DNA from 3 places in the Marinobacter sp. L-80 genome. Region 1 is predicted to be linked to each of the others. Evidence: predicted binding sites of a transcription regulator. Region 1 holds the regulator's gene; each other region holds the start of a gene.
What was found. The regulator LexA, encoded in region 1, represses DNA repair genes until DNA is damaged. The targets are predictions, from matches to a motif close to CTGTNTNNNNANACAG.
Positions count from the first base shown of each region.

Region 2: a site for LexA is predicted at 2,969-2,984, ahead of recN (DNA repair protein RecN). Genes of this name have one in related genera too.
Region 3: a site for LexA is predicted at 4,456-4,471, ahead of recA (recombinase RecA). Genes of this name have one in related genera too.

Region 1 covers NZ_JBSXOI010000077.1:364,069-370,391, forward strand. The annotation lists gene AC13E3_RS21235 (sigma-54 dependent transcriptional regulator) at 1-301, opposite strand, end outside; gene AC13E3_RS21240 (SOS cell division inhibitor) at 372-701, opposite strand; gene AC13E3_RS21245 (DUF1329 domain-containing protein) at 719-2,077, opposite strand; gene AC13E3_RS21250 (DUF6586 family protein) at 2,302-2,814, shown strand; gene AC13E3_RS21255 (hypothetical protein) at 2,866-3,126, shown strand; gene AC13E3_RS21260 (cell division inhibitor SulA) at 3,131-3,622, opposite strand; gene lexA (transcriptional repressor LexA) at 3,665-4,276, opposite strand; gene AC13E3_RS21270 (amidoligase family protein) at 4,492-5,493, shown strand; gene AC13E3_RS21275 (gamma-glutamyl-gamma-aminobutyrate hydrolase family protein) at 5,486-6,220, shown strand; gene AC13E3_RS21280 (SIMPL domain-containing protein) at 6,252-6,323, shown strand, end outside.
Region 2 covers NZ_JBSXOI010000055.1:7,273-13,595, forward strand. The annotation lists gene AC13E3_RS06845 (RnfH family protein) at 1-273, shown strand, start outside; gene AC13E3_RS06850 (outer membrane protein assembly factor BamE) at 267-593, opposite strand; gene fur (ferric iron uptake transcriptional regulator) at 716-1,126, shown strand; gene recN (DNA repair protein RecN) at 1,231-2,910, opposite strand; gene grpE (nucleotide exchange factor GrpE) at 3,166-3,765, shown strand; gene dnaK (molecular chaperone DnaK) at 3,858-5,783, shown strand; gene dnaJ (molecular chaperone DnaJ) at 5,862-6,323, shown strand, end outside.
Region 3 covers NZ_JBSXOI010000061.1:141,469-147,791, forward strand. The annotation lists gene AC13E3_RS09385 (ATP-binding protein) at 1-2,210, opposite strand, end outside; gene AC13E3_RS09390 (PilZ domain-containing protein) at 2,428-2,805, shown strand; gene AC13E3_RS09395 (flavodoxin family protein) at 2,821-3,291, opposite strand; gene recA (recombinase RecA) at 3,312-4,358, opposite strand; gene pncC (nicotinamide-nucleotide amidase) at 4,523-5,023, opposite strand; gene AC13E3_RS09410 (LacI family DNA-binding transcriptional regulator) at 5,717-6,323, opposite strand, start outside.

The sequences.
Region 1 (6,323 bases):
TGATGCGACCGCTGGTCTCGTCGGACAGCCCCTTGAGCTCAGGGTGACCAACAACCAGAAACGGTACGCCCTGAACGGCATCACACACAGCGGTGATCGCCTCGGTGGCTCCTGCATCCTCGCCATTCACCACCGCGACCGCGATATCTGAAAGGCTTTCCTCATCACCACTGCTCAAAAGTGCCCTGGCTTCATCGCCGGCAAGGACCTGCTCCTCGCCAATGAACTCAAGAATGGTGACTATGTCCCGCAATCTTGAATCATCCTCGCTCAGCACCAGCACTTTGTTATTTTTAGACATTCAACCGAATCTCTTGGGGGATTTGTGCGGTATTTAAGACTGTAAGAACCCCAGAGTCAATTTTATGACGCTATTTTGGTCGGTTTGAAGAAACGTTCTGGTAGGCCTTCGCCGCACTCCGGTTCCTGTTTACACCCTTCAGGCCATCCTCCGCCTCCTTGCGGGCCATTCGGGCCGATTCATCGGCGGCGTCAATAAACTGCTGTAGTTCCTGCAAGCGGAGCCTCACCGGCTCCGCATCAACCTCTCCCGCTTCCAGGGCAGCCATCAGCGGCTCGACTGCCGGCTTCACCTGCTCGTTCAGCCCCGCCATCGCGTCCCAGTCCTTTTCGGCCAAGGCGCGACCGAGATCCGCCATCAGTCGATCCAGGTGGTCCAGATGGGCTTGCGGGTCTGCCATGTCAGTCTCCTTGGAAATCAGCGGCGAGCGGCACGACGGGCGGCGGAGGCAGTAAATTCGTTGCCACGGAACCCCGGGGCGAAATCGTACGCCGGGAATCCATTATCCAGCCCATCAATGTAATAACGCTCCGCCTTGAGGTCGTACGTCATTTCCATGGTAGTCCAGAATACCGGCTCACTGTAATAGCTGATGTTGTGAGCTTCGGACACACGCCACAGATTCCCCTCTGCATCGTATTCCTCGGACGCGAGGATCTGCCAGCTGTCTTCATCCACGTAAAACACGCGGCGATCGTAAATGTGACTGATACCGGTACGGCGTTTCGCTTCGACGACCCAAACCCGATGCAGTTCATAGCGGGTAAGCTCCTGATTGATATGGCCCGGACGAATCACGTCGTCGGCTTCTATTTCCGGCCCGTGAAGCTTGTAGGCATTGTAGGGCACGAACAGCTCGCGCTTACCTTTCAGCTCCCAGTCGTATTGGTTAGGCGCACCGTTGTACATGTCTTTCTGGTCGACGGACCGCAGCGAGGATGAATTCGGCAGGTCGGTTTCGTAGGCCAGGTTGGGCGACCGGCGAAGACGACGGGAACCGGAATCATACCGCCACGCAAGACGCGGCGACCGCACCTGGTCAAGCGTTTCATGCACGAGCGTGATGGTGCCGGCCAGTGACGACGGCGAGACAGTGTCCGTCTTCAGGTAAAAAATCTTGTTATCGATTTCCGCCAGCTCCGCACCCCTCTGGCTGTATGCGAAGAAGTAGTCGTAATCATTGACCACCGGGTTGTAGGAGCCATCCCTCTGGGGCGTTGCAGAGGCACTACGCAGGGAAATTTCTTCGCCCCGATAGCGCAGGATATGGTTCCAGATAACCTCCAGACCATTTTTTGGAATCGGGAAGGGACTGGTCATGATGGTGTCGCGAACGCCGTTACCGTTGTCCAGCAACTGCGCTGTCAGCGCGTTCTCACGAAATTTGTCGTAGACGTGCTCGGGAAACGCGGCAGTCCGTCGGGTCTGGTAAACCGGCATGAAGAAGTCGGGCCCATACTTCTCCAGCATGGCAATGTGGCCGTCTGAAAGCTTGTCCCTGTATAGCTCCAGATTGTTGGAGGTAATAACGAAAAGAGCCTCATCTTCGGGAAACGGGTTAATTTCCACTTGCCCCTCACGCCAGCCGTCCGGCGGCGTGGCCAAACCTCCGGTCCATTCGGGTATGCTGCCTGAGCGGTTGCCCGCCTTTTCGGCTCCGACCGGGGTCAGTTCACCACCCAGCCGCTCGGCCTCGGCGGCCGTGACCTTGGACAGGGCCTGTCCGGAAAACCCGAGAAAAACCAGTGCGACACCTGCAACGAGTTGGCTTCGCATCCCTTACACCTCCAGAAATTCATGCTGTTGGGTAGCCGCCACGAGCAGAACTCGCACAGTCGGGCGCCTTTTTGCCAAATTCAAACGGTCGTTTCAAGTGAATGTTTGTGTTTTATTGTGAAACCTCACCGCACAGAGAATGGAAGAAATTTGATAGCGAAAATGATATAGTGACGAATTAATTTTTCGGGGTTACACCCGCGCTGGGGGATTGAAGGTATTCCATGGCCTCGCAATGGCACTCACTGGTTTCTCAAAAGCTCTTTCTCGCCCGCACGCTGCTTCAGCCACTCGACCGGCCCACAGACGAAGCTCAGGAACAACGTCCCAACGAGGCGGAACAGGCGCTGCGCCGGGAAGCCGCTATTCAGGGGGCGATCGAGCTGCTTCTGCGGTCTCGAAAACTGTTGCTGGTCATGGTTGCGAGGCTATACCAGAGAAAATCAGAGGAACCTTCAACCCTTGATGAGCTGGTCGCTCTTATCGGGCCAGAACCGAGTGAAGTTGGCCGCCTGAAGGAGCTGGAACAGCGATCCGGGAGTTGGTGGAACCATCTTGAGCAACTCGAGCGCGCTCAAAGCAGACCTCCGGCGACCAAAAAAACCGTGAGCGAGGAAAACATTATTGCGGTATCGGCCGATTCCGGCCCGGATCGATCGTCGGCTGCTTTGATGAAAACGCTGACCGCCGTCAAACATTTTGCCGACGATCTGGAAGAGCAGCACAGCGAGTGGTAAGCCACTCCCAGCTCCGGCTATTCAAATCGTATTAACTTGAAGGTTTATTGAATGTCACCATCGTTTTTTGAAATCGTGCAATTGACCAATGGCGATTACGCCCTGCGCCGCATTGATGATGACAGTGCGCCACTGGTAAAAATCTCTTTTTCGGAAGAAGCCCGGGAAATGATGGAAGATCGGGATATGTCGGTTGCCAAAGCCATGATTGCAGCTGGCATTGAGGCTGTAGGCAATGTTGCCCACGATATCGACTGGGAAGATGACGAACTGGACGCCTCAGACGCCCAGCCCTCCTACACTCTGCATTGATCGGTTAACGCTGCCTGAGAACGACGCCGTGGCTATTGCCCTCGGCCGAGGCTCTTTGCAGGGATTCGAAGGCAGTTCGTCCCAGTTTACGGGTCCACATGACCACCGCGTGACAGGTGCCGGCACTGAGGGCTCGCTCTGCCAGATCCTGGGCAGGATAGTCCGGTGTTGAACGCAGCACCAGCAACTCGCCGGCGACAATCCCGTGCATTTTTTGCCACTTGCTGACCAGCGCCTGGGGCGGGTCGATCCAGGCCAGCCAGCGCTTCTCCTGATTAAGCTGGGTCAGCATTGGCAACAGCAGCTGGAAATTTTCTACCTGGCCTTCCGGCAGAATGATCTCAGTCACATTGCCACAGACTTTGGGTTCGGTGGTTTCCGGAGCGCGTCGGGCGCGAATGACGGAACGTCGCTCGCGGGCGGCGGTTGCCGACACTGAACAGGACAGAGCATTGGGGTTGTAGGCCAGATTCTGATTAAAGCTCATTTGTTCCATAATTCACCCGTTATTCAAACTATCTGAGGCTATCCGAACCGCTCAGTGCAGGTCAGAGCGGCGGATAACACCAACACCCAGACCCTCGATGAACAGCTCCTGTTCGGTCAGGTCCACTTCGATCGGTGCGAATTCTTCGTTTTCGGCAATCAGGTAGACTTTCGAGCCTTCCTTGCGGAAACGCTTTACCGTGACCTCATCGCCAACCCGGGCAACAACCACCTGGCCGTTGTGAACATCCTGGGTACTGTGAACTGCCAGCAGGTCGCCATCGAGAATACCGATGTCTTTCATGCTCATGCCCCGGACCCGCAGAAGATAATCTGCAGACGGCGAAAAGAATTCTGGCTGCAGTGTGCAGTGGTCCTCGATGTGCTCCTGAGCAAGGATCGGACTACCGGCAGCGACCTGACCAATGACCGGGAGGCCCAGATCCTCTTCCGCCTCAGGCAGACGGATGCCGCGGCTCGCTCCCGGCACCATCTCGATGGCACCTTTCCTTGCCAATGCCCGGAGATGTTCTTCCGCGGCGTTGGCCGAACGGAAGCCCAGTTCTGCTGCGATTTCAGCACGGGTTGGCGGATAGCCGGTCTCGTCGACGTATCGGCGAATAATATCCAGTACCTGGGACTGCCTTGCTGTCAGCTTCATCAAGCTACTCCGCTATATCGGGATCGGGCCGCTGCAAACATCAGCCTCTCGTAAGAGTGGCTCCGGTGGCCCTGTTTTTTTATACAGTAAACTGACTATATACAGTGTTTTATCCAGTGTAAAGTCGGCTCCCTGATTTTCTTGCATCCGCTTAATAATGAGGATCAACAGCGGTGTGATATGGTTAGGGCAATATTCCTCACGAACCAGGGAGCACCATGACTCAAGTCAGTGCCTGCAGGATGCCTGAAATCCTAGAGACGAACGAAGGGAAGGAACGCCGGGTTGGCGTCGAGATCGAACTGTCTGGTCTGGGCTACGATGAGCTGGTTACATTGGCGGCGAAGATGCTGGAGGGCACACCTGAGCTCAAGTCACGCTATGTGACAACCTTGCAGACAGCTCTTGGCGACTTCACGGTTGAGCTTGATTCCGATCCGATCAAGGATCTTGATCTGGCGGATGAGCGCCTCCCCGAGTCCATTCGTGAACTCGGTGGACAGGCGATGGATGTGATCGACGCCGCGGCCGAACGCGTGGTACCCCTTGAGATCATAAGCCCACCCCTGAAGTTTTCCAGCGTCGAGGTGATTGAAACGCTCGTCGACAAACTCAGGAACGCCGGGGCACTGGGTAGCCGGGACGCCATCTATTTTGCGTTTGGCCTGCAGCTTAATCCCGAGTTGCCCGACCTCAGCCCGGAGACCCTGGTTCGTTATTTCCAAGCGTTCGCGGCCCTGTATGAATGGCTCAAGTACCGGCATCAACTGGACGTCAGCCGCAAATTCACCACCTACATCGAACCCTGGCACGGCCGCTACACAGAGCTCCTGATGGAGGATAACTATCATCCAAACCTCGGGGAGCTCATGGAGGATTACCTGGAGTTCAATCCTACCCGCAATCGCGCGCTTGACCTGCTTCCACTGTTTGCCCACCTGGACAAGGAACGGCTGGAACGCCATGTTCAGGATCCCAGGATAAAAAGCAGGCCAACCCTGCATTACCGGTTGCCGGATTGCGACATCGACAATCCCGGCTGGCATTTCTCAACCGTTTGGAACGACTGGGTCGTTCTGGAGCAACTGGCCAACAATCCCGACGACCTGGCCGACATGCGGCAACTGTTCCGGGAGCGGCGCAAACTGAATCTTCACAACCTGACCCACAGCTGGCGGGAAACCACTGACGACTGGCTGGCCAAAAACGGGTATGTCTGAAGAGTCCAAAGAACAGGAACTTGAGGTTCCGGGCCTGACGATCGGCATCAGTGGTCCCGCTCGAAAAAGCCTTGCCCATCGCCTGATCAGCCTGGGTCTGCGCCTCCACGGTGCCCGGACCCACTATATTCGCCCCGGTTCACGGGTTGCCGTACCGATGCTTGATGGCCTGGTGCTGTCAGGCGGCACCCACGTCCATCCTGAACGTTATGGGCAGGAGCCACAGGTTACCGCCAACTATGACCGCAAGCGGGATAAAACCGATCAGTCACTGCTTGAGCAGGCTGAAGCCATTGGCATTCCCGTGCTCGGGATTTGCCGCGGCGCCCAGTTCATCAACGTTTTCCACGGCGGGTCCCTGTGCCAGAACGTGACACCGCTGAGGGTCAATACCCGGCATCGCCCACTGCTCTTGCCCCTGCAAACCGTGCGACTGGTAACGCACAGCCGGCTTGAGCAAGCCATGCGCTCCCCGGTGATCGGCGCCAACCGGATTCACAGCCAGGCCATCAAGCGCCTGGGCCGCAACCTGCGCGTGACCGCCGTGGACAATGATCTGTTTGTACAGGCTATTGAAAGCACCGGACGCCAATGGCTAACCGGCATCCAATGGCACCCGGAATACCTGCTCTACCATGGCGGACACCGACGCATCTTTGGCCAGTTCGTGGATGCTGCCCGCCGATACAAACTGGCGCGCCTGGAACCGGATTCCGACGACGCCTGATCCATCAACGGTTTCCAAAGGAGGCACTACCATGAACGGACGGAACCGAAAGCTCCGTTTAAACCTGAAGTCCGGTTTTATTCTCCCTCTCGCGCTCACAGTA
Region 2 (6,323 bases), on a different contig from region 1:
GCCTATGCCCGGCCTGACCGGCAGGAAATTGTGCCGGTAAATGTGCCCGAGGGCACGACCGCGCTGGAAGCGGCCAAGCTGTCCGGGATCAGCGATATTTTTCCGGAGATCGATCCGGATACGATTGATATGGGCGTGTTCGGGAAGGTGATCAAGGACCCGGCCGCCCACGAACTGCGTGAAGGTGACCGGGTGGAACTGTATCGCCCGCTGAAGATCGATCCGAAGCAGGCGCGACTGAATCGGGCGAAAAAGAAAGATCAGGCTCAGTAGGCCGGCGTTTCTTCCAGCAGTTGTGCCTCGTAATAGGCGTACTGGTCTTCTTCGTAGTACACGATGATTCGCTGTTCCTGGATGTCCCCGCCTTCTCTCTGGAAGGTGTACACGTAGTATTCGCGGGAGGGGTCAACCGGGTTGAGCATGAGCGGTGTTCCCATCACTGCGTGCACCTGGCTGCGTGGCATGCCCTCGGTCAGTTGCGTCAGCTCCTCATCGGTAACGATGTTTCCCTGCTGGACGTTGATTTTGTAGACGCCCGGGAAAACGCAACCGGATAGAACGAAAGTGAGAATGAGAGCTGTGAGCTTTTGCATCGCCGGGGGAAATCCTCTATCTTGAAATCGCCTGCCAGAGGCAGGTGTGACACGGGTTAACCGTTCAATGGCGGCTTCATCATACCGGAAGCCGTGAGGCACACCAAAGAGTGAATAGTAACATGTCATCCGAAAACGCCGAATTACGAAAAGTCGGTCTGAAAGTGACTCTGCCGCGGGTCAAAATCTTCAATATTCTGGAGACCGCGGAGGAGCATCACCTCAGTGCCGAAGATGTATACAAGAAGCTTCTGGAGCAAGGCGATGACGTGGGGCTGGCAACAGTCTACCGGGTACTGACGCAGTTTGAAGCAGCAGGGCTGGTACTGCGCCATAATTTTGAGGGCGGCCATGCCGTGTTCGAGATGGCTGGCGACGACCACCACGACCATATGGTGTGCACCCAGACGGGTGAGGTAGTCGAGTTTGTCGACGAGGTCATTGAAGAGCGACAAAAGAAGATTGCCGAAGAGCACGGTTACGAAATCGTCGATCACAGCCTGATTCTGTACGTAAAGCCGATCAAGTCCTGAGCCTGGCTCGGGCCGTTGGCTCAAGGAACGAAAAAAGGGGCGGGTTTATGGCCCGCCCCAACAGCTCTCAGGATCGAGAGGGGTAGTGGATAGTTGCTCGCGGCTCAGTGATGGGTTGCCTGCCCCTTTGAAAACATTTCCCTGGCATGAGCGATCGTATGTTCGGTCATGTCCACGCCTCCCAGCATTCTCGCCACTTCACTGATTCTGCCCTGATCGTCCAGCGTCTCGATTTTCGAGAAGGTGGCATCCTGCTCGGTAAACTTGCTGACAAACAGGTGCTGATGACACTGGGCCGCCACTTGCGGCAGGTGGGTGACGCAGAGCACCTGTCCGTTGCCGCCAAGAGTCCGTAACAGTCGGCCAACCACCTCGGCCGTGCCGCCGCCAATGCCGACATCCACTTCATCGAAGACCAGTGTGGGTGTGGTTGATGTCTGGGCAACCACCACCTGGATGGCAAGGCTGATTCGCGACAGTTCGCCGCCGGAGGCTACTTTGGCCAGTGGCCGCGCAGGTTGCCCCGGGTTGGCGCTGACCAGGAATTCAATCTCTTCCAGTCCGTGGGGCGCTGGCTCCCCACCGTTGCTGCGGTTCAGGTGTGTAATGAACTGCATGTTGGGCATGCTTAACTGGGTGAGCTCCGCTGCGACCCGCTGATCCAGTTCGGCGGCGGCCCTGGCACGGGCCTCTGACAGCTCCGCGGCCAGCTCATCGAAGCGTCCGCGCTGGCTGTCCAGCTCTGCGGCCAGCTGCTCCAGGCTGCCCTCGCCACCGTCCAGCTCGGCCAGCTCGGCACTCAGGCGCTGATGCAGTTCCGGTAATTCTTCCGGTGTGATCCGGTGTTTGCGGGCCATCTGGTAGATGGCGCTCAGCCGTTCTTCCACTTCCGCCAGTCGAGCTGGGTCGGCCTCGTAGTCCTCGACGAAATGGCGAAGGTTGTCGCCGGCCTCACTGATCTGGATCTGGGCTTCGTTCAGCATCTGGATCGTGTCCGCCAGTGCAGGAACGTCCACCGGAAGCTGCTCCAGCTGCTGTAACGCCTGGCGCACCAGATCCACTGCGCTGGTTTCATCTTCGGTGCAAAGCAGGGCGGCCTGATGGCTGTTGTGCAGAACCGTATCCGCCTGGCTGAGCTGCGCCTGTTCCTGTTCCAGGTTTTCCTGCTCGCCCGCTTCCAGTGCAAGACGATCCAGTTCTTCCACTTGATATCGCAAAAGCTGGAGTTTGGCCTCTGCTTCATCGGCATTCTGCTGGCGTTCGGTCAGCCGCTGGCGGATCTGGTTCCAGGATTTCCAGGCTTCCCGTGTTTCAGCGGCCAGGGTCTCAACGCCGGCGAACTCGTCCACCAGCTTGCGGTGGGTTTCCTTGCGCAAAAGAGATTGGTGCTGATGCTGGCTGTGAATATCCATTAACACACCGCCCAGTTCCTTGAGGTGGTTCAGGGGGCAGGGTTGGCCATTGATGTAGGCGCGGGAGCGGCCATCCTTGCTGATGACCCGGCGCAGGATGCAATCGTTGTCGTCATCCAGCTCGTGTTCTGCCAACCATTCGGTTGCCTCAGGAATTCCGGATACGTCGAAGGTCGCTGTGATGTCGGCGCGTTTGGCACCATGCCGGACGGCGCCGGCATCGGCTCTGCCACCCATGGCCAGGCCGAGGGCGTCCAGAACGATGGATTTTCCGGCGCCGGTCTCGCCGGTCAATGCGGTCATGCCTTTGCTGAACTGGAGTTCCACTCGTTCAGCGATGGCGTAATTGGAAACCGTAAGTTGAGTCAGCATGCAGATAACCTCCGCGTTGTTCCTGAAACCGGCAAAACACTGTGGATGTATACAGTGACTGTGAATATATACAGGGTTTTTGTGGTTTGCAAACCTGAGGCAGGTATTTTCTTCAGGATTGCAGGCTTTGGTGGTTGAAACCTGGAGAGCGGGCCCCATATCCGTTCGCAACGACATTTTCCGGCTCGAGGCGGCCGGAGCCCATGTTTAACCGGCCACTGACAGCGGGCCGCTTTAGATGAAGCAGGAGTAGCCATGAGCACTGACGAGAACCGCAACGAGCACGAGGAACTGAACGAAGCCCTCGAGGCTGCGAAAGAGGAGGCCCAGGCCGCTGAAGGCGAAGCCGGCGACAACGAAACCTCCGAAGTGGAAGCGCTCCAGGCTCAGGTTCAGGAATTCCAGGAGCAGATGCTGCGCTCCCAGGCGGAAATGCAGAACGTGCGCCGTCGGGCCGAGATCGACGTTGAGAAGGCGCACAAGTTTGCCCTGGAAAAGTTCGTCAAGGAGCTGTTGCCGGTAGCTGACAGCCTTGAGAAGGCGGTCGAGAGCACCGAGGGTCACGATGAGTCCGGCGAACTGGTTGCCTCAATTCGCGAAGGCGTGGAAATGACCCTGAGTCTTTTCATGTCCAGCCTGAAGAAATTCAACGTTGAGCAGATCAACCCGGTGGGCGCACCCTTCGATCCCCAGCATCACGAGGCCATGTCCATGGTGCCTGCGCCGGATGCCGAGCCGAACAGCGTGGTAGCCGTGGTGCAGAAAGGGTATCTGCTGAATGGTCGTGTTGTGCGGCCGGCCATGGTGGTGGTCGCGAAAGCGGAAGATGCACCAAAAATTGATGAGCAGGCTTGAAAAGCCGATTAAAGCGCCAATATAGCCAGTAAATAGCGAAAGCGGAGGCAAATGGCCTCCTGGAAAGCATTCAGAAGAATTGGAGTGACTCAATGAGCAAGATTATCGGTATCGACCTGGGAACGACCAACTCTTGTGTAGCCATCATGGATGGCGACAAGGTGAAGGTAATCGAGAACGCCGAGGGTGATCGCACCACCCCGTCCATCATCGCCTACACCGACGATGGTGAGACCCTGGTTGGCCAGTCAGCCAAGCGCCAGGCGGTTACCAACCCGAACAACACCCTGTACGCCATCAAGCGTCTGATCGGTCGTCGTTTTGAAGACGATGTAGTCCAGAAAGACATCAAGATGGTGCCCTACAAGATTGCCAAGGCAGACAACGGTGATGCCTGGGTTGAAGTGAAGGGCGAGAAAATGGCGCCGCCGCAGGTGTCTGCAGAAGTTCTCAAGAAGATGAAGAAGACTGCAGAAGACTACCTGGGCGAAAAAGTGACCGAAGCCGTCATCACTGTTCCGGCCTACTTCAACGACAGCCAGCGTCAGGCCACCAAGGACGCAGGCAAGATCGCCGGGCTGGAAGTGAAGCGCATCATCAACGAGCCGACCGCAGCAGCCCTGGCTTATGGCCTGGACAAGAAGAGCGGCGATCGTACCGTGGCGGTATATGACCTGGGGGGTGGTACCTTTGACCTGTCCATCATCGAAATTGCCGATGTTGACGGTGAGCACCAGTTCGAGGTTCTGGCCACCAACGGTGACACCTTCCTCGGTGGTGAAGACTTCGACCTCAAGATCATCGAGTACCTGGCAGACCAGTTCAAGAAAGACAGCGGTATCGACCTGCGCGGCGATTCCCTGGCGATGCAGCGTCTGAAAGAAGCGGGCGAGAAAGCCAAGATCGAGCTTTCCAGCAGCCAGCAGACCGACGTTAACCTGCCGTACATCACCGCAGACGCGTCTGGTCCCAAGCACATGAACGTGAAACTGACCCGTGCCAAGCTGGAATCTCTGGTAGAAGACCTGGTTCAGCGCAGCCTCGAGCCGTGTAAAGTAGCGCTGCAGGACGCAGGCATGAAGGCAGGCGAAGTCGACGAGGTTATCCTGGTCGGCGGTCAGACCCGCATGCCGCTGGTGCAGGAAAAAGTGAAAGAGTTCTTCGGCAAAGAAGCTCGCAAGGACGTTAACCCGGACGAAGCTGTGGCGATGGGTGCTGCCATCCAGGCGGCCGTTCTCTCCGGTGATGTGAAGGACGTTCTGCTGCTGGACGTAACCCCGCTGACCCTGGGTATTGAAACCATGGGCGGTGTGGCAACTCCGCTGATCGACAAGAACACCACGATTCCGACCAAGAAGTCGCAGACGTTCTCCACAGCGGACGACAACCAGACCGCGGTAACCATTCACGTGGTTCAGGGTGAGCGTAAGCAGGCTGCCCAGAACAAATCGCTGGGCCGTTTCGATCTGGCTGATATTCCGCCGGCAGCGCGTGGTGTGCCGCAGATTGAAGTTACCTTCGATATCGACGCCAACGGTATCCTGAACGTGTCCGCCAAAGACAAGGCGACCGGTAAAGAGCAGTCAATCGTGATCAAGGCCTCTTCCGGTCTGAACGATGACGAAATCGAGAAGATGGTGCAGGACGCCGAGGCCAACGCCGAGGAAGATCGCAAGTTCGAAGAGCTTGTCCAGGTTCGCAACCAGGGCGACGCGATGGTTCACGCCGTTCGCAAGACATTGAACGAAGCCGGTGACAAGGTCAGCGACAGCGAGAAAGAGTCCATCGAAGCGTCCATCAAGGAGCTCGAAACCGCTCTGGAAGGTTCCGACAAGGAAGACATCGAAGCCAAGACTCAGAAGCTGACCGAGGTCTCTTCCGAGCTGGCCCAGAAGATGTATGCAGATCAGGCGGATCAGACCCAGCAAGCCGGTGGGCAGGAAGAAGCCCAGGGCCAGAAGTCTGACGATGCTGTCGACGCTGAGTTCGAAGAAGTCAAAGACGACGACAAGCGATAAATCTGACGTACATCAGGTAGTTGGAAAACGCGGGGAGATCCCCGCGTTTTCCGCGTTTAAAAACAGGGTTTTAAAAGCATGGCCAAGCGCGATTATTACGAGATTCTCGGGATTTCCCGGGACGCGGACGAGAAGGAAATCAAGCGAGCCTACCGAAAGCTCGCCATGAAGTACCACCCCGACCGTAACCCGGACGACACCGAAGCCGAGAACAAGTTCAAGGAGGCCAGCGAAGCCTACGAAGTACTGGCAGAGCCGTCCAAGCGGGCTGCCTACGACCAGTTCGGCCACGCGGGCGTTGACGGCCAGGCCGGAGGCGGCGGATTCGGAGGCGGCGGTGCCAGCTTCTCGGATATCTTCGGCGATGTATTCGGCGACATCTTTGGTGGCGGCGGTCGTGGCCGCAACACCCGGGGTGCGGACCTGCGCTACACCCTGGAGCTGGATCTGGAAGAGGCCGTGAAAGGCAAGACGGTCCAGATCAAGATCCCGGGGCATCGCGAATGTGAAGTATGCGACGGCAGCGGCGCCGAGAAAGGC
Region 3 (6,323 bases), on a different contig from region 1:
TGCCCCCCGCGCACTGCCTGCACCACTTCGCTGTCAAGCATCAGGTTCTGCACATTGGTGGATGGCACAATGACACCCTGGCTGCCTGAAAGCCCACCCTTGAGCTGGCAGGTGGTAAAAAAGCCTTCCACTTTTTCGTTGACACCGCCAATGGGCTGAACCTCACCAAACTGGTTGACCGACCCCGTAATCGCAAGATCCTGCCGAACCGGTATACCGGAAAGAGACGAAATCAGCGCGCACAGCTCTGCCAGAGAAGCACTGTCTCCGTCCACTTCACCGTAGTTCTGCTCGAAGGTCAGACTGGCCGACAGGTGCATCGGATCGTTGACCGCAAAATGGGAGGCTAGCCAGGAGCTCAGGATCATCACGCCCTTGGAGTGCAGATTGCCACCAAGCTTTACATCTCGCTCAATATCCATGACCGCGCCATCTCCATAATAGCAGGTAGCGGTGACACGGTTGGAAAGACCGAACTCAAATCCACCCGTGGACAGCACCGAGAGTGCATTAACCTGGCCAACACACGTGCCACTTGTAGTTACGAGCGTTGTGCCGTCACGGATGGAATCATAGAACTGATCCCGTATCCGGCTGCTGCGGTATTTCGCGCTTTCCAGCGCTCGCTCAACGTGCAGGTCCTGGATCAGCTTGGCACCGGCCTGACGGGCCCAGAAATCGGATTCCCGCAGCAGGTTGGCAATATCGGCTGCATGCAGGGACAGTCGATCCTGATGCTCGGCCATACGGGCACTGTGTTCAATCACCCGGGCAACCGCCTTGTTCGAACAGTGCAGTAGCTTCTTCTCGCTCACCAGGCTGGCGATGAACTTGGCATATAACAGCTGACTGTCATCGGAACGGTACATTTCGTTCTCGAAATCCGCCGTGACTCGAAACAGCTCGGCGAATTCGGAATCGTATTCCTGCAGCAACATCCAGGTTTCACGGTCGCCGAACAGAACAATCTTGACGTCCAGGGGCACCGATTCCGGTTCAATTGAGATGGTTCCGGACAGCGTCAGTTCCCGTTCCAGTGAATTTATCTGTATGGACTTCGAACGCAGCGCACGCTTGAGGCCATCCCATACAAACGGTTGCTCCAGAACCTTGATGGCGTCCATCAACAGATAGCCGCCGTTGGCCCTGTGCAGGCTGCCCGGGCGAATCAGGGAGAAATCCGTGAACACGGTGCCCTTGTAGGTGACGTTCTCAACGTAACCGAACAGGTTGTGGTAGGTGGGGTTATCCTCCACAACCATCGGCACTTCGTTGGTTTTCTGATGCACCAGAACATTGACGAGGTAACGGCGGGGCATCTTCTTGTCGAGGGACGCATACGCAATCGCTGCCTGTTCCTCGTTGTCATCGAGGAAAATCTCGAGATTTTCAACCAGGTCCGCCCGAACCGCTTCAAAGAAGGCGACCACGTCCGGCAGATCCTTGTATTTCTCGATCAGCTCATCAATCTGATGGCCTGAGATACTCTCGAGGGTCTCCTGGTTCAGGGCTTGCTGTTTATCAGCGTATTCCTGCTCCCAGTCCGCCAGTTTGCGAAGCGCCTGCCGGAGCTTTTTCTCAAGCTTGTTGATGGCATCTTCGAACTTGTCGCGCTGCTCATCGGTCAGAGCCTGGAAAGATTCCGCAGTGTGGGGTTCGTCGCCATTCATGGCCACCAACCGATAACCGCCCGGGGTTGTCACAGTGAGGCTGACTTTTTTGCGCTTGGCCTGAGCCGCCACCTTCTCCAGCTCGTCTTCCTGCTTTTTGCCGTATTCGTTTTTCAACTGTTCCGAGCGCTCAAGAAAGCTGTCGCTGTCAAAGGTCTGGGGAATAACCTTGACCAGGCGACTCATCAGCTTTTCCATATCCTGTTTGAGCTGGGTACCCTTCCCGGCCGGGAGCTGCAACAGCTTCGGAATGCGCGGCTCCTCGAAGTTGGCCACGTAGCACCAGTCATGGCTCTGCTGATCCGTATCCACATGATGCTCGAGGTAACGCAGCATCATGGTGCGCTTACCCAGGCCATTACGGCCAACGGCATAGACGTTGTAACCGCCATGGGGCATTGCCAGAGCAAAACGCACAGCCTCCTGGGCACGGTTCTGGCCAACGATTTCAGCCAGGGGCTCCAGTTGCTTGGTGGTTTTGAACGGCAGATCTTTCAGAACACAGGCTTTGTAAAGCTGGTGCAGAGGCAGTGACTTCAAGGTTTGGTCCTGTAACGGTTAACACATTGGCCGGTCATTGTAGATTCTGCGGTCGGCTCTGTCGCGTTCAGCACGAAGATTTCTGGAGTCGCGCACAGTGCGCGGGATTTTGTTAGGCAGTTCACAATTCCGCCGCCGCTCATTTTTCAGCCAGCCTTTCCGGAACTACACTTCATGTCCCAACCACAAAAACAATGCACGCAACGGACGCCAGCGTATGACCAATGATTCCGCAGAGCGCAGAATCAAGGATCGTTACCCCGCCTCCTGCCTGAAGGTCCAGCTCCGGGAGCGTAGCTTCCTTGGTCGTGGCAAACACCCCACGCCGGTTACCTGCCTGGACCTAAACCGGTACGGAATGGCAGTGCTATGCCCCCGACCAGTAGAGCCGGGCGCCCGTCTGTTCATGGATTTTGACGGCAAGTACATCAGCGAATCGCGGGTTTGTGCCCGGGTGGTGGAATGCCAGCCCTTCCAGACCGGCTATCGCGTCAGTGTCCAGTTCAGCTATTGCCTGGACAAGAAGGGCTATTCACGAACTGTCGACAATGCCCTGTCGCGGATTGAAGGCTTCTACAACCGGTTTGCCAGCTGAGCCAGGCCTTCGCAATCAAACCAGCCCGGCGTCAAGGCTGGCCGCAACATACATCCCCAGCTCCCGACACTGATCTTCAAACTCTTCCCGGTATTCACCCCGGCAGATCAAAGGCTCCTGGACCAGCTTCCAGCGCAGCCCGGTGGTAATGCTTTCTATTGCCCGCTTGGTGCCCGTGCCGTCATGGCCGGCGCGAATGTAATAGGCAAAAGGCAGCCCCTGGGTTTGCTCGAGGCAGGGATAGTAGCTGCGATCGAAGAAGTCTTTTAAAGCACCACTCATATACCCGAGATTCTCAGTGGTGCCCAGAATAATGGCGTCGCAGGCCAGAACGTCATCGGGACCGGCGTCCAACGGTGCCAGAACGGTTACTTCAACGTTTTCGATATCTTCATGGCGGGCACCCTCATCCACAGCTTCTCGTAGGCGGAGGGTGTTCGGGGAAGGCGCATGGGCAACAATCAAAAGTTTCTTCATGCCACCCATACGTCCTCCCTACATCAAGCTTAGAGCAGCTCGCCGTTGGCTTCTGCAGGCTCTTCTTTTGCGTCTTTCTTCGGTTCAGGCTTGGGCATCAACTTGTCCCGAACCTTGGCTTCGATCTCGTTGGCAATGTCCATGTTTTCTTCCAGGAACTTGCAGGCGTTGGCCTTGCCCTGACCGATCTTGTCGCCATTGTAGGCGTACCAGGCTCCGGACTTGTCGACAAAGCCTTCCTTGACGCCCATATCCAGCACTTCCGCCATGTGGTAAATGCCCTTACCGTACATAATCTGGAACTCGGCCTGCTTGAACGGCGGCGATACTTTGTTCTTGACTACTTTCACGCGGGTCTCGTTACCGACCACTTCGTCACCATCTTTCACGGCACCAATGCGGCGGATATCAAGGCGAACGGAGGAGTAGAATTTCAGCGCGTTACCACCGGTGGTGGTTTCGGGCGAGCCAAACATAACCCCGATTTTCATACGGATCTGGTTGATGAAAATCATCAGGCAGTTAGCGTGTTTGACATTACCGGTCAGCTTGCGAAGCGCCTGGGACATCAGTCGCGCCTGCAGACCCACGTGGCTGTCGCCCATTTCACCCTCGATTTCCGCTTTCGGGGTCAGGGCCGCCACGGAGTCCACGATGATCACGTCTACCGCATTGGAACGAACCAGCATGTCGGCAATTTCCAGGGCCTGCTCACCGGTATCCGGCTGGGACACCAGAAGGTCGTCCACATTGACGCCCAGCTTTTCGGCGTAAACCGGATCGAGCGCGTGCTCGGCATCCACGAATGCACAGGTTTTGCCGGCTTTTTGTGCTTCGGCAATTACCTGGAGGGTGAGCGTCGTCTTACCGGAACTTTCCGGACCGTAGATTTCGCAAATTCGACCATATGGAAGACCGCCAATACCCAGGGCAACGTCCAGGCCAAGGGAACCGGTGGAGACCGCAGGAATGGCTTCGCGGGGCTGATCGCCCATTTTCATCACGGCGCCCTTGCCGAACTGGCGCTCAATCTGCCCAAGTGCTGCGCTCAATGCTTTCTTGCGGTTGTCTTCCATCAGTGCAAACCCTCTGTCGCCTGGGCCGCCACCCTCAGGAAAAGGCTGGCAGCGAAATAGTGAATCGGGAATCTGTACAGCTCGAACAGCCCATTCCCTGTATATTTGAACAGTATTAAAACATAACCCGCAGAGGAGACCAACCCCTCCGGATGTGAAAGCCGTCAGACTTCGTCCACAAAATTGTTAACCCCTTGAAGGGCAAAGAGAACGGCCTGCCTGCGGACCTGATCACGATCACCCTCAAAGTGTTTTACCACCGCCACGGCGGAGGCCGGGCTGCTACCCCAGGCAAACCAGACGGTGCCCACAGGCTTGTCATCGCTGCCACCGCCGGGCCCGGCAACACCACTGATAGCCACGGCAACGTCAGCATCTGTCGCCACCAGGGCACCGGCAACCATTTCCCGCACCACCGGTTCGCTGACCGCACCGTGTTCATCCAGCGATTTCCGGGTTACGCCCAGAAGCCCCTGCTTGGCCTCATTGCTGTACGTGACAAGGCCACCCAGCACGTAGGCCGAAGAACCGGCACGATCGGTCAGTACCTTCGCAACCCAGCCGCCGGTGCAACTCTCCGCCGTCGCAACGGTACGGCCGGTTGTCAGCAGTCGTTCACCAAGGCGGTTGCCTGCCTCTTCCAATTCCTGATCGCTGGCCAGCATAATGACCTCCTTCGTTTCATCACGGCGGTTATTTTCTTACAATTCACGCCTTCATCCAAAGCAAGGCTACCGGACCCGTTCATGTCAGCAGCTCAGACCAAAAGAGACCGAGCCTCAAAACACGGATAAACACGCCCCCTTTCGCCCCAACTTTGACCCAACTACCCTCCCCTATGTCCGCAGACTAGCTTCGTCCGCGAAAGACCATCAATCGGTTCGATAAAAGCGTTAGGTGTCAGTCTGGAGCGCTGGTGCGGGAATCTCAACAGGAGGAATACTAAACTCGGAACCAAAAACAGAGTAAGAGTAAAAGGCACTACTGTTGACGAGTAATTTACTGCGGAACTAACGGCTCCAGCTGACCAAGTTGCTACCAAACCTGGCCAACTGAGTGTTTACCTCAAAGATTCGCAGCGTACCTCTCCCGCCCCATAGTAGCAGGCCGCTTGAAAGATACCTGAGGAACTATTGGAGCGCATTGACTTAAGAACAATAAGCTCCGGTTGGGTTCTACCCCGGTCCCAAGGACGGTTTTAACCCGGCTCACCAAAATGCACAGCACTTGGGCTCGGCTATTTTCCACAGATGAACACTTTGGTGACATGATTGCCACCTACGTTGGCCTCCGGAATCATTGTTCCCGCAACCGCAAGTATTGATTCCCGGCTGAGCCGTTAAGGCATTTCTATAGGTTCAGGTGCTTTCACCAATGAGGGTGCGGAATGCCACGTTCAATTGTTTATCGGTTATGGGTTCGTCGTTCAGGCGCCTCAGTATTTGCTCGGCTGCAAGCCGCCCCATGGTCTCCCTGGGAGACTGAATAGTTGTCAGTCTCGGCGTCACCTGCTGGCCAAGGGGCAGGCCGTTGAACCCGGCGATGGCGATGTCCTGTGGCACGCCAAGGCCCAGCCGTTGGGCGTGTAGCAAAGCGCCAGTGGCGAGGTCGTCGTTGGCGAAATGGATGGCATCAGTTCTGGGGCATTGCTCCAGAACCATGTCGAGCGCAACCGCGCCGGCTTCCAGGCTGCCGAGTCTGTCCAGCTCAATTATCGGCGCTTCCAGCCCCGCTTGCGCGAGAATTTCTTTGTGTCCCTCATACCGCATGTTAGCCCGGTAATCCCTGTCCATACAGGCGCCCACATAGATGATGGAGCGATAGTGCCTGTCTAACAGGTGCCTGGCCATACAAGCGCCCGCTTCCCGGTGGTCCAGCCCCACGTTCAAGTCCAACCCTTTACCCAATTCCATCATTTCCACGATCGGCTTGTTCCAGGTTTCCAGAAGGCCTTGGCAGGCTTTG